2 regions of the Vagococcus sp. 211 genome follow, and region 2 is predicted to be linked to the other one. Evidence: a T-box and tRNA genes for the amino acid it is inferred to sense, from the RefSeq annotation. Region 2 holds a T-box; the other holds one or more tRNA genes.

Region 1 (7,711 bases), 480 kb from region 2:
CCCATCAAAGGGTGTGCCTTTCAATAAGTCCTCTGCACTACTTGGTCCTCGACCTGAGGAAATAAAGCACTTAATTCCTTGCTGATGCAACGCTTCAACCCCTCGTAAAGTAGAAGCTAATATTTCCCCTCGGCTATCTAAAAAGGTGCCATCTATGTCAAAAAATACAGCTTTTATCATTGTCTAACTCCTCTCAAAATAAAGTTAATTGGTTCGGGTTCAATCCTGTATAATCAATCCCTAATAATTGTTTCAATGTTTGGCTATTGGGTGCTGCGTCTCCATCTGAATTATTATTAAAAATAATCACAGGATCCTTTACAGGAAAATCGTTCAAAATCGTAGCAAACTCTGTCAGTTCTGTTTCTGAATAACAGTAGAGATTGCGTTTGCGTCGCCAGTCTCCTGACTTATCTCGCCAATTCCCTTTATTCCTACCATGCAACCTGAGATAAACAAAAGACTCATTGGTAATGACCGGCACAAAAGGAACCGAATGAATCGGTACTTGGGGTTGGTCCACAATAACAAGAGAAAAAGCCATTTCTCTCATAAAATGAAATAAATCCTCTCTAAAGTCTTCTTTATACCAACTGTCATTCCGTAACTCTATGGCTATCATATCATGTGGAAGAAACGCGCGTATTTTTCGCAAATACTGAACATTCTCTCGTGTACAATTGAAATAACTAGGAAATTGAAAAAGAATAGCACCTAAACGCTGATTGTCTCTTAAGGGGGCTAAAAAAGAGGAAAAAATGCGATACATCTCTTTTTCACTTTCATAGGCCTCTTGCCAGTCAGCGTGTTTGGTCATCCCTTTATAAGCTTTCACAATAAATTGAAAGCCGTCTTGGGTTTCATTGACCCATTTTTCACTCGTGCTTGTTCTTGGAATGCCATAGAAGGACGTGTTCAGCTCAATGATAGGATAAAAGGAGGCATATTCACTCAACGTCAGTTCGTCTTTATTTAACAAGCTCCCATGCTCTTTGAATGTAGTTAATCCTATCTTTATCATGCAATCCATCCTTTTTTCTTGAATTAACTTTTATTATACCATTCCTAAAAGAGAGTTAAAAAAATAAAGACTGTCTAAGAGACAGTCTCTATTTTTTATGATTCGTTTCTTTGTTTTTGATTTCAATAATGGTTTTAATTTCTGTTTTCTTCTTGATGTTACTAATATAGCCTCCTGCGACTGTTGCAGCAATTGCTCCATCTGCGACAGCTGTTACGACTTGGCGCAGTTCCTTTTCTCTTAAGTCTCCCGCTGCATACACACCTGGAATGTTTGTTTCCATTTTGTCATTGGTGACAATGTACCCACGACTGTTGCAGTCGATATGATCTGAGACAAAACTGGTATTCGGATAACTCCCTGCAAAAATAAACATGCCGTAAGGGTTCTTTTTATGGCTTTTATCAAAAATAAGTTCTTCTCCTGTTTGACGGTTAACAAAGACCAACTTGTCCATGCCTTCGTCCCCAGCCACTTCTTTGATTTCAGTATGATAATAAACATTCACTTTGTCGTGATCTTTGGCTAAATTAGCTGTGGCTTTGGCACAACTAAAGTCCTCATCACGTATCATCACGTTCACTTTTTTAGCAAATTGAGATAAATAAACAGACTCTTCAGCAGCAGCATAGCCACCACCAATAATAAAAATTTCCATTTCAGCACAAGAAGCACCGTCACATGTGGCACAGTAAGTAATCCCGTTTCCAGTGTATTCTTTTTCTCCTGGAAAACCTAGTGTTCTCTGTGTGGTACCTGTTGCAATTAAAACAGCATACGCTTTAATTTCATTGCCTTTTGAATCTGTTAGTACTTTAACGTCTCTCGAAAAATCTGTTTTAATGATTGTTCCTGTTTGGAACACACAACCAAAATCCAATGCTTGTTCTCGCATTTCTCTAATTAATGCTGGTCCACTTGCTTCTTTGATACCTGGATAGTTCACAATCAAAGATGTGGTACTTGTTTGACCTCCGAATGAATCTTTTTCAATGATAATTGTGTTTAACAAACTTCTACCAGCATAAACGCCTGCTGATAAAGCCGCAGCTCCCCCACCTACAATAGCTAAATCATAAATCATTTTCCTTATAATCCTCCAGTATATGAATAGTTGTGTTTGATTTTTCTTCTCTCATTCGCTTTTCTTTAAAAACCGAACGTTCAATCAACCACATCCTAGCAAAATTATTTTTTCTTGTCAAAGCTATTTTCCTTGTATTTCCCTTATAAAAACACGGTATTAAAGGTATTTTAAACTTTAATAACCCCGAACGTGTTGAAATAACTTTTATCTTTTAACTCTCTCATTTAAAAGCGAGTTATGCACATATCAACAGAGTTATCCACAACATATAGTATTTGTTCTTATTTTGTTCTTACTATATCTTGTATGCCTTCTTTTCAACCCCTTAACACATGCTCATCTATACCAATTATTCAATGCTACTCTCATTAATTAAAGTATTTTTTACCAATCACGATATAAAAATAAATAGTTCGTCTAATCCTTCCTTTTTTTCTCATTTTTCCGAATGATTCAGTATAGGCCAAATTTTTGCCCCATTCTCCTTATTTTGTCCCACCTAAGGATGCACTCTGCTTTTTTACAAAAATTAAATAACACAAAAAAAAATTTACAAAAAAATATAAGTAATAAATACCTTTTGTTATAGGTATTTATTACTTATATAAAAAACATAGAGATAACATGACATAACAAAAAAAGTTACTCTAGATAGAGTAACTTTCTGTATGCGAGAAAAGGGATTCGAACCCTCACAGAAGAATCCTTCTACAAGGCCCTCAACCTTGCGCGTCTGCCAGTTCCGCCATTCTCGCTAGTGATAATAACACTAAAACTATAACGTTTAACGACTCACTTGTCAATACGTTTCAGTCTACCACCACAAGGACAGCCATACTTAGTAACGTTGACTTGCCGTTGCCGCTTAAATTCCTTCTGACAACTTAAGCAAGAATAATATAACCATGTCGCTTCTTTTAATGGTGGTGCGTATCTGCTCCCACCTGTGATCTTTAGTAACTGTTTGAACGCTTTGTCTTGATGCTTGTAGCCTTTTCCTTCAAGGTGCAAATGGTAATGACACAACTCATGAATAATGACCTTAACAAGCTCTTCTTCACCGTACTTTTCCATAATTTTCGGATTAAAATCCAAATGGTGGTCAGCTAAATGATAGCGACCACCAGTGGTTTTTAATCGTGAATTATAGATTGCTTTATGTTCAAAGGGCTTATTAAAGTAAGTCAAAGACACTTTTTCAACTAGCTCTTGTAATGACTCGTTCCTCATACTAATCTTGCGGTTTACCTAACATGGTTAAGGCAATTCGTTGTTTTTTCAGATCAACTTCTTCAATCCATACTGTCACAACATCCCCCACCGCAACAACGTCTGTTGGGTGTTTAACAAATTGTTGGCTCAATTTGGATATGTGAACCATACCATCTTGTTTGACTCCGATATCTACAAAGGCGCCAAAATCTACCACGTTTCTAACCGTTCCTTGTAATTCCATACCGACTTTCAAATCTTCCATGGATAACACATCTTGTCTAAGCAGTGGCCCTGACATGTCATCTCGCATGTCTCTTCCTGGTTGGATTAACGCAGCAATTGCATCTTCAAGGGTTGCTTTACCTACCTCAAGCTCGTCACTCATGCTTGTGGTATTCACACCTACTAATGCGTTGCGTGCTTCTTCTGTCCCTAAGCTTGTCACGTCTAATCCTAAAATATCCAGTAAACGATTGACCATTTTATAACTTTCAGGATGAATCCCTGTGTTATCTAAAATGTTATCCCCACTTGGTATTCTCAAGAAACCAACTGCCTGTTCAAACGCCTTAGGCCCTAATCTTGGTACTTTTTTTAGTTCTTTACGGTTTGAAAATTCGCCATTTTCGTCTCTGTAGACAACAATGTTTTTAGCCGTTGTTTTATTCAAACCAGAAATATGTTGTAGTAACTGCTGGCTCGCCGTATTAACGTCGACACCCACTTGGTTAACTGCTGTTTCCACCACAAAGTCTAATTGCTCTGTTAAGCGTTTTTGAGAAACATCGTGTTGGTATTGGCCAACACCCACGGCTTTTGGTTCAATTTTAACAAGTTCTGCTAAAGGATCTTGTAGTCGTCTAGCAATACTAATCGCGCTACGTTCTTCCACTTGTAAATCAGGGAATTCTTCACGCGCCACAGCACTTGCTGAATAAACAGAAGCTCCTGCTTCGTTAACCATCACATAAAAGACCTCTCTGTTTAACTCTTTTAGATGTTCTGATACAAATTGCTCTGATTCACGACTTGCCGTACCATTCCCAATAGCAACCATGTCTACTTTGTATTCTTCTACAAATGTTTTAAATTGGGTGATAGCATCTGCACGTTTTTGTTGTGCTGCTGGTTTATGTGGATAAATAACCGTCACAGCTAATAATTTCCCTGTTTCATCCACAACCCCTAGTTTACAACCTGTTCGATAAGCTGGGTCAAATCCTAAGACCACTTTCCCTTTTAATGGCGATTGCAATAGCAAGTTACGCAAGTTCTCACCAAAAATATCAATGGCTTGTTGGTCTGCTTTTTCTGTTAATTCACCACGTAATTCCCGCTCAATAGAAGGTCCTATGAAACGCTTATAACTGTCTTCTATGCCTCGTTTAACACATTCTTCTGCGCCACTGCCGTCTTTTGTAATCAGCTGTTTTTCTAAATAACCTAAAATACGTGATTCATCTAGAGCAAAAGCGACTTTAATCACGCCTTCTTTTTCACCACGATTCATCGCTAATATTCTATGAGCTACCACACGTTTAATCGGTTCTGAATAGTCATAATACATTTCAAATACGCCTTTTTCATCTTTGCTTGCGTCTTTTTCACTTGCTTTGATGACAGCATTATTCCAAGTATATAAACGGATCCATTTTCTAAACTCTGGGTCATCTCCAATTTTTTCAGCAATGATTTCATGTGCGCCATCCATCACGTCAGTAACAGTCGTTATCTCATTGGCTTCGTTAATATATTTTGAGGCTTCTTCCTCTACTGAAGGCGTTGTTTCAAGACGAAGTAACCATTCCGCAAAGGGTTCTAAACCGTTTTCTTTCGCAATCGTGGCTTTGGTTCTTCTTTTTTGTTTGTAGGGACGGTATAAATCTTCCACTTGTTGCATTTTTGTCGCTTTTTTAATGGCTTTTTCTAAGTCTTCTGTTAACTTATCTTGTTCAGCAATTAACCTTAAAACTTCTTCTTTTCGTTTGACTAATCCTTCTAGATATTGATAACGTTCTTCAATTTCACGAATTTGAACCTCATCTAGACTTCCTGTCATTTCTTTACGGTATCTCGCCACAAAAGGAACCGTATTCCCTTCGCTTAAAAGGGTTAGGACAGTGAGTAACTGCTCTTTTCTATAACTTGTTAATTCTTTTTCTAATAATTTAAATGGCGCGGTTTCTTGCATAATTTTACTGATTCTCCTCATTTATAAAATACTTGTCGATGTATGATGATACTTTTAAATAATAGGTATCTAGGTACACAGATAAGGCGCTGTACGCTTCTAATAATAACAGCGTGTCCTCACCCATTGTAACTGATTTACGGCTAAATAGGGAAGCTTTTACATCTTCGTCTAGAATCTCTTGAAAGTTTTCCACATCTTCAATATAAGGCAAGCACAATTTTAAAAAGCCTTGTTTATGATCAATACTGTCCAACTCATAAATTTGGTTCCATCTGAAGTTTAAGAATCTCAGTTCAGAGACACATTCTTTGAATTGTTTTGTCGTTAATCGAACTTGTTTAAATCCTGCCGTTTCAGCTATATCGAACAAATGAATAATGTCATCTTCTTCTTCTTTTCGAGTGTCCAAGATGGATTGAGTCAATTCCTCAATCTCAACTTCTGTTTTAAAAGGATCTGATTCATAGATAGCCTCTTCTTTATCGTGTGAAAGTGCCCATGTTTCGGTGTGCTCATTCTCCTGCCTCTCTGAATCAAAAGTAGTTGATGCTATTAACTCTGTGCTCACTTCTTGTTCTGGCATTTGAGTCAGCAAACTCTCTATTCTTTGTTCTGCTACTTTATTTGCTTGTGTTAATTGCCTAATGGTTTCATCCAGTTGAAGGTATTCTGCATTTTGCTTGTTTTCTTCTTCTTGGGCACTCGCTGCAACTTCTGACATATGGTAACTCATCATTGCTTGTTCTTCCCTTAGTTTTTCTAACTCATCTTCTAAGGTAGTCACTAGTCGCTCCAAGAATGACTTCTGTTCATCGGACTGAGAGAGTATCATTTCTTTTTCTTGTAGTTGAATCTCTAAATAATCTCTGTCTGCCTCTAAACTGACTCGTTTCTCTTTCTCTTTTTCATATCTGTTTTCTATTTCTTGCTTTTCATGCCGTGCTTGATGTTTATTTGTGGCTTCTAACAAGGCTTTTTTCTCAGATTCTTTTAAAGTGTTTTCTAAGGTGTTATAGTCAGATTGAACTTTTTCCACCAAATGATGTTGCTTAACTTCTAATCGTTCTAGTGCCTCTTCCAATGCTTTATTGGCCATCTCTACTCTTTTTTTGTTCCCTAACTCTTCAGATAGCCGTTCTTTTAGACTACTCGTTTCACGTTCCAATTCGGCTACTTTTTCTAATCGCTGATGATCGACTTGTAACTCACTGACTCTAGTGGTCAATAGTACATTGGCCTTGTCTAGTTCCCTATTTAAGGCTTCACTTTTCAATAATTGTTGTTCAAAACCATCTCGTTGTCTTATCAACATCTCTTGGTAAGCTTCTTGTTTTCTTAACAACTGCTCTAATTCAGTGAGTTTCCCATGATACTCTTTTTGAACATTTTCTAACGTCATTTCCCACTGTCTTTGCCCCGCAACTAATTTATCATTCGTTGTGGCATAAGAAAGTGCCTTGTCCTTCATTAGTTCTATCTGTGCGTTCTTATTTTTTATTTCTGCTTCTAAGTATTCCAGTTGTTCTGTCATACTGGTTGTAGGTCGAATCGTGTCATTCGCTTTCTTTTGTTTCAATGCGTTTTCAAGCATCTGGTCTTTCCGTTCTGTTTCTTTGTTTAATTTATCAATGATTAAACTTTGTGATAACAACTTATCCTTTAATAAATTTACCTCAACAGGTTCTCTTTGTTCCTCGTCTAGAAGCGTGAATGAGTTAGTTTCTGTGATTGTTCTTTCTGTCACCTTATTCAAACAGTTACCCATGCTTACCGTAGCATGGGTCATCACAAGACGAATCTCACTACTTTCTAAATGTTCTGCCACTTCAAAAGTAATAAATAATTCTATATTATCTGAACTATCCTGTGCTTTTACAAACGCTCTGAGTACCGGGTAGTTTGGTAAGCATTGTGCCCAATCATTCAACATCACTTTACACGCAACAAGTTGATACTCTTTTTCTAACCCTCTAGATGCCCAACTTAATGTCACTTGATTTTTAGTCGTGTCCCCTGTCGTATTTGATACTAGAACAATATCATTAGTAGATGGTTTGTAACGTTCTCGTTTGAAAATACGACCATTTATTTCGTAATCTCTCTCACTCATGTGTTTTCTCCTTATTTCCTCTTCTTTAAAAACGTGATTCAAAAGGGCGTGCATGAAACAACCGGCTAGTGTCACTCACTGCAC
Region 2 (7,711 bases):
CTCCACAAGGAAGATTTATTGAGGATACTGCTGTTCACGCTCAGGCCGTCGCAGGTAGAAACGACCTATACGCTTCAGTCATGATTGCTCAAGCAATTTTAGAGAGTGGTTATGGTACGAGTGGGTTGTCTTCTGCACCGAATTATAACTTGTTTGGTATTAAAGGAAGTTATAATGGCCAAAGTGTGACCATGAAGACATGGGAACATTTTAATGGACAAGACGTGACAATCAATGCTCAGTTTAGAAAGTACCCATCTTATAAGGAATCTTTTGAAGACAATGCCAGAGTTATTAAAAACACTTCTTTTTCACCAGGAAATTACTACTATTCAGGGGCATGGAAGTCTAATACTAACTCGTATCAAGATGCCACTGCCTGGCTAACAGGTAGGTATGCAACAGACCCGAACTATAATAATAAACTGAATCATTTGATTGTTACTCATAATTTGACACAATATGATGGAAAGAATACTGGTTCAAATCAGGGAACACCAGGGAACACAAATAATAAACCACAAACTAAACCAGAAACCAAACCACAAACAAATACTGGGGGACAATATTCTGTTAAAAGTGGGGATACATTATACGGTATTGCTTTAACTTACGGGGTAAGTGTCGCGAATTTAAAAGCGTGGAATAATCTAAACAGTGACATGATTTATGTGGGTCAAAAATTAGCGGTTAAAAACACGAACACACCCACAAAACCATCGAAACCTGTTGAAAAACCAAAGCCTAAACCAACAGAAAAACCAGTGACGAAGCCAGAGGCAAAACCGAAACCTAAGCCATCTAAGAGCAGTGATTATGTTATTAAATCAGGGGATACATTGTACGGTATTAGTTTAGCGCAAGGGGTAAGTGTCGCGAGTTTAAAAGCGTGGAATAATCTAAATAGCGATATGATTTATGTCGGGCAAAGACTAGTATTGACTGGTGCAACTTCAAAACCTTCAAAACCAGTGACGCCTAAGCCAAAACCAAAACCTGTCACAAAACCGACTGCCAAACCGAATCAGACAGCTACTGGTCAAACACACACGGTTCAAAGAGGGGACACGTTGTATGGAATTAGTTCGGCCAAAGGCGTGAGTGTCGCGAATCTCAAGGCATGGAACAATCTAAGCAGTGATATGATTTATCCAGGTCAGAAATTGAGCATCAAAGGTCAAAAGCAAACAGCGTCTAAACCTCAACCGAAGCCAAGTACAACGAAGCCAAAAACCAATCAAGTGGCAAATAAAAAGCATACGGTTCAAAGAGGAGACACTTTATATGGTATTGGTTCTAAGTATGGCGTAAGTGTTGCTAACTTAAAAGCGTGGAATGGTCTATCAACTGACATGATTTATGCGGGCCAAAAATTAGCAATTAAGGGTCAGAGTACAACACCTGCTAAACAGCAGACGGTTGCAGTGAAACCTTCAAAACCAGCAAGTAAGCCCGTGAAGCAGAACAAGTCGAGCTATGTAGTAAAATCTGGCGACAGCCTGTACAGCATTGCTAGAGCCAACAAAACAACAGTATCAGAACTTAAGAAAGCGAATCGTCTTAGCAGTGATTTGATCCATGTCGGACAAACATTGACATTAAATCAAAGCGTTGCAAAATCTCACACACAAAAAGTTGGGAAACAAACAAGGCACGTGGTCTCTTCAGGTGATACATTGTGGGGACTAGCTAGTAAATATAACGCTAATGTGAAGCAACTGAAAGACTGGAATAGTTTGTCATCTGATATTATTTATAAAGGTCAAAGCATCCGAGTAAGCTAGGGATAAGAATCATTGTGGCTAGTTGAAAGTTACCTTTGTATCTGTTATGATAAATCCAATATATGAAAACAAAGACGAGAAGTAGTAAAATGGAAATCTTTTTAGAGAGTGCATGGGGCTGAGAATGCATAGGAGGAACATTTGAACTTATCTTAGAGTTTGCAATATGCCGGAATCAATCCGTTATCATGGTCGATGAAGAGATCCCTTCTGCTCAGCCAGAGGTTATCTAAAAATAGGTGGTACCACGTTAGATACAACGTCCTATAAAAGCTATGTTTATGGCTTTTATAGGGCTTTTTTTATATTTATTATCATATTTTAGGAGGAAAAGAAATGGGATACAATCATTTAGAGATTGAGAAAAAGTGGCAAAAATATTGGGACAAGAACCAAACCTTTAAGACAGAAGAAACATCATCTAAACCGAAGTTTTACGCATTAGACATGTTTCCATATCCGTCTGGACAAGGATTACACGTAGGACATCCTAAGGGCTATACTTCAACAGATGTGTTGTCTCGTATGAAACGAGCGCAAGGATTTAATGTATTACACCCAATGGGTTGGGACGCATTTGGCTTACCGGCTGAGCAATACGCGTTAGACACAGGTAATGACCCAGCTGAATTTACAGCAAAAAATATTTTAACTTTTAAACGTCAATTTGATGCACTAGGCTTTAGTTTTGATTGGGACCGTGAAATCAATACGACGGATCCAGAATATTACAAATGGACTCAATGGATTTTTACGAAGTTATTTGAAAAAGGCTTAGCTTACGAAGCAGAAGTACCAGTTAACTGGTGTCCAGCCCTTGGAACAGTATTAGCAAATGAAGAAGTTATTGATGGCAAGTCAGAGCGTGGAGACCACCCTGTTTACCGTGTGCCAATGAAACAATGGATGTTGAAAATCACAGCGTATGCGGATCGTTTAATTGATGATTTAGATTTGATTGAATGGCCAGATAGCATTAAAGAAATGCAACGTAACTGGATTGGACGTTCTGAAGGGGCAAATGTGACGTTTGCTATTGATGGTACAGACAAAGACTTTACGGTATTTACGACACGACCAGATACTCTATTTGGTGCAACGTATGCTGTATTAGCACCAGAATTACCGTTAGTCAAAGAGATTATGACAGAAGAACAATCAGAAGCAATCACAGCATATATTAAAGAAGCTGAGAAAAAGACTGATTTAGATCGTACAGAATTGTCTAAAGACAAGACAGGTGTGTTTACAGGTGCCTATGCGATTAATCCAGTTAACGGCAAAAAAATGCCGATTTGGATTGCTGATTATGTCTTATCAACGTATGGTACAGGTGCAATTATGGCTGTTCCAGCTCATGATGAACGTGATTACGATTTTGCTAAAACATTTGATTTAGAGATTGTCCCTGTCTTGGAAGGTGGCAATGTTACGGAAGAAGCATACACAGAAGACGGTGTTCACATTAATTCTGACTTCTTAGACGGCTTAAACAAAGAAGAAGCCATCACAGAGATGTTAACATGGCTAGAAGACAAAGGCATCGGTAAGAAGGAAACGAGTTACCGATTACGCGACTGGTTATTCTCTCGTCAACGTTATTGGGGTGAACCAATCCCAATTATTCATTGGGAAGATGGCACAATGACGGCTGTTCCTGAAGAAGAGTTACCTCTAGTGTTACCAAAATCAAATGACATTAAACCAAGTGGAACAGGTGAATCACCATTAGCGAACATGACAGAATGGATCAATGTCGTGGATGAGAAAACAGGAATGAAAGGTCGCCGTGAAACAAACACTATGCCACAATGGGCAGGAAGTTCATGGTATTACTTACGTTTCATCGACCCACACAACACAGAAATGTTAGCAGACCCAGAGAAACTAAAAGAATGGATGCCTGTTGATATTTACTTAGGTGGCGCAGAGCATGCGGTTCTTCACTTACTATACGCTCGTTTCTGGCACAAATTCCTATACGATATCGGTGTAGTAGATACAAAAGAACCGTTCCAAAAATTATTTAACCAAGGGATGATTTTAGGTGAAAACAACGAAAAAATGTCTAAATCTAAAGGCAACGTTGTTAACCCAGATGATATCGTGAATGACTTTGGTGCTGATACATTACGTTTATACGAAATGTTCATGGGACCTTTAGACGGTTCTATTGCTTGGAGTGATAAAGGATTAGAAGGTAGTCGTAAATTCTTAGACCGTGTGTGGCGTTTATTTATTGATGATAATGCTGTATTACGTGACAGAATAACAACGCATAATGACGGTACTTTAACAAAAATTTACCATCAAACGGTTAAGAAAGTAACAGAAGATTATGAGGTTCTCCATTTCAATACTGCCGTGTCACAATTAATGACATTTGTGAACGAAGCATACAAAGCAGAAGCTTTACCTGTTGAATACATGAACGGGTTCTTACAATTGTTAGCACCTATTGCGCCATTTATTTCCGAAGAACTATGGGAACGCATGGGTAATACTGGAGATATTAGTTATGTAGCATGGCCAACTTTTGACGAGAAAGAGTTAGTGGAAGATGATATTGAAGTGATTTTCCAAGTCAATGGTAAAGTACGTGGAAAAGCCGTATTTAAGAGGGACACAGCTAAGGAAGAATTAGAGAAAACAGCTATGGCACATGAGTTAGTCCAAGCTCAAATTGAAGGGAAAACTATCCGAAAAGTGATTGTAGTACCTAATAAATTAGTTAACATTGTTGCCAATTAATCAAATTTATCAAAAAAGACTTAAATCGCTTTAAATTTGATTGCATAACCTAGGTAAAATGGCTACAATTATAGCAGTATATTGTAGAAAGTTGGATAAAAGGATGTCGGATCAAACAAATTCTTTTGGGCATAAGGAATTAAATGCCAAAGAAAAAATGGTTCGCGGTTCGATATGGATGACAGCCGGCAGCGTGATTTCACGTTTGTTGGGTGCTGTCTATATCATCCCTTGGTATGTCTGGATGGGAAGCAACGGGTATGTTGCTAATGCATTATTTAATAAAGGATATAATGTTTATGCTTTATTTTTAATGATTGCCACCGCAGGAATTCCAGGAGCAATCGCGAAACAAATTGCACATTACAATTCATTAAATGAGTATGGTATTAGTCAGAGACTGTTCAAGAGAACGCTTGTCATCATGGTCGGTTTAGGTTTATTATTTGCAGGTGTGATGTATGGTATTTCACCTATTCTAGCCGAAGGGGACAAGGATTTAATTTTAGTCATGCGCGCGTTAAGTTGGGCCATTTTGATTTTCCCTAGTATGAGTGTCATACGTGGGTATTTCCAAGGAAATCAGGACATGATGCCTTCTGCTGTATCACAAATTATAGAACAAGTGATACGTGTGTTTTATATGTTACTTATGACCTTTATTATTATGAAAGTGAATAAAGGAGATTATGTTGACGCAGTGGTTCAGTCTACATTTGCCGCGTTTGTTGGTATGATTGGAGCCTTTGGAGCTCTCTTGTGGTTTTATTTGAAACAAAAACCACAGATGGACCAATTGGTTGCAACGAGTCATAATGAAGTCACGATTTCAGAAAATCATTTGATTAAAGAAATGATTAAACAGGCCATTCCATTTATTATTGTGGGATCGGGTATTACCTTCTTTAAATTAATAGATCAATTTACATTTGAACGAATTATGCGTGGCTTTACGAATTACACGGATAATGAGTTATCCGCGCTATTTAGTATTTTTAGTGCCAATCCGGATAAATTAGTCATGATTACGATTTCGTTAGCGACAGGTCTTGCTATGACCAGTTTACCTCTTGTAACAGAGTATTTTACCGTTAAAAATGAGGAAGAACTATCTAAGTTAATTAGTGATAACTTCCAGTTGTTGCTCTTGATTATGATGCCTGCAACCTTTGGTATGATTGTTTTAGCAGAACCAATGTACGTCTTGTTTTATCAACCAGATGCTTTAGGGGTCAGTGTCTTAATCCAAGCCAGTTGTGTTGGACTGATTATGGGTATTTTTATACTAGCATCGAGTATCTTACAAGGGTTGTATAATAATAAGCACGCTATCTTGTATTTAGGTGTAGGGTTAGTGATTAAGTTTATGTTACAATACCCGATGGTGAAAATGTTTGAAGTTTATGGTCCGTTACTCGCTTCAGGTATTGGTTTTACCGTCATGAGTGCTTTGATGATTTGGAAAATATACAAGGAAACGGCCTTTGATTATTCTATTACCTTACGACGAACATTACTGATTTTTATCTTTAGTTTGGTCATGGTGGGATTCACGAATATTGTCAAGAATGGGTTATACCTTATGTTAGATCCTACTCGTAAATTCCAAGCCTTTATCATTGTTATGATTGGAGCCATGGCTGGAGTTATGGTCTATGGTTGGTTAATTTTAAAAACAAGATTAGCTGATCAGTTACTAGGGCCAAAGGTAAGCAAGTTACGACGCAAATTTAAAATAAAGTAGAAAGAACATCTGTTTAGATGTTTTTTCTTTTTGAGGTGAAAGAGATGAGATTAGATAAATTTTTAAGTCACACAGGATTTGGTAGCCGTAAAGAAGTGAAAGAACTCGTAAAGAAAAAGCGAGTATCTGTGAATGATGTGTTGGTGAAAGATGGAAAATGCAACATAAATCAAGGGGCTGATCGTGTTAAAGTAGATGGAAAAGATGTATTCTATCAAGAGTTTGTCTACTATATGATGAATAAACCGAAGGGTGTTTTATCTGCCACAGAGGACAACCATCAACGGACAGTCATTGATTTGATAACCCCAGAAGATAATATTTGGTCGGTATTTCCCGTAGGGCGTTTGGACAAGGATACAACGGGATTACTGTTGTTGACAAATGATGGGGATTTAGCTCATCAGTTGTTATCGCCCAAAAAGAAAGTGACAAAGCTCTACGAAGCAAAAGTTGCTGGTTTAATGACAGAGGAAGACATTCAAACCTTTTCAGAAGGGATAATACTAAAGAGTGGGGAAGCTTGTTTACCGGCTACCTTAAAGATTATCTCCAGAGATGAAGTGAAAGAGCAATCCATGATTCATCTAGAAATAATGGAAGGTAAATTCCATCAAGTGAAGCGAATGGTAGAAGCTGTAGGTAAGAAAGTCGTTGAATTAGAGCGGTTAAGGATGGGATCTCTTTGCTTAGATCACAGCTTGGAGAGAGGAAATTACCGTCCTTTAACAAAATTAGAATTAGATGAGTTAATGAGCTTGACGGGACAGACTAATCAAAGGTAAGATTAATAGAATAAATCGGAATTTCTTAACAAAAATGAGAAATAAATGATATGATTAAAGAAGAAAGTATGTAGGAAGGGATGAAGATATGACAATTGATTGGAGAAAAGAAGTCGAAGCTCGTCGTGAAGACTTGATGACAGACTTATTTGATTTACTAAGAGTACCTAGCGTTCGTGAAGATGATAAAGCAACGGAAGAGGCACCAGTAGGACCTGGCCCTAAAGCAGCCTTACTGAAATTTTTAGAAGTTGGAGAACGCGATGGTTTCCTAACTAAAAATGTTGATAACTATGCAGGCCACATCGAATATGGTAGTGGTGACGAAACATTAGGTATTTTTGGTCACGTGGACGTAGTGCCAGTGGGACCAGGTTGGGATTCAAATCCTTTTGAACCAGAAGAAAGAGACGGACGTATCTACGCTCGTGGCGCGAGTGATGATAAAGGGCCAACAATGGCCGCTTACTATGCTCTAAAAATAATTAAAGAATTAGAATTACCTGTTTCTAAACGAACACGAGTAATTATTGGAACCGATGAAGAAAGTGAATGGAAATGTATGGATCACTACCTAAGTGTAGAAGAAACACCAGATTTTGGTTTTTCACCAGACGCTGAATTTCCAATTATCAATGGTGAAAAAG

What was found. The T-box of region 2 lies ahead of leuS (leucine--tRNA ligase). A T-box ahead of a tRNA ligase gene usually reads a tRNA of that ligase, here a tRNA-Leu.
Region 1: it encodes a tRNA-Leu, which carries the amino acid that the T-box ahead of leuS (leucine--tRNA ligase) is inferred to sense. The anticodon was not compared.

What each region holds. Positions count from the first base shown of each region.
Region 1 is NZ_CM150475.1:390,897-398,607, reverse strand. Features, by position in the region: gene ACVWM0_RS02040 (Cof-type HAD-IIB family hydrolase) at 1-180, opposite strand, end outside; gene ACVWM0_RS02035 (DUF72 domain-containing protein) at 194-1,021, opposite strand; gene ACVWM0_RS02030 (FAD-dependent oxidoreductase) at 1,110-2,105, opposite strand; tRNA gene ACVWM0_RS02025 (tRNA-Leu) at 2,778-2,863, opposite strand; gene ACVWM0_RS02020 (SprT family protein) at 2,901-3,338, opposite strand; gene ACVWM0_RS02015 (Tex family protein) at 3,340-5,514, opposite strand; gene ACVWM0_RS02010 (hypothetical protein) at 5,519-7,627, opposite strand.
Region 2 is NZ_CM150475.1:2,172,000-2,179,710, reverse strand. Features, by position in the region: gene ACVWM0_RS10385 (LysM peptidoglycan-binding domain-containing protein) at 1-1,784, shown strand, start outside; T-box leader at 1,847-2,054, shown strand; gene leuS (leucine--tRNA ligase) at 2,121-4,535, shown strand; gene ACVWM0_RS10375 (putative polysaccharide biosynthesis protein) at 4,639-6,279, shown strand; gene ACVWM0_RS10370 (pseudouridine synthase) at 6,324-7,064, shown strand; gene pepV (dipeptidase PepV) at 7,153-7,711, shown strand, end outside.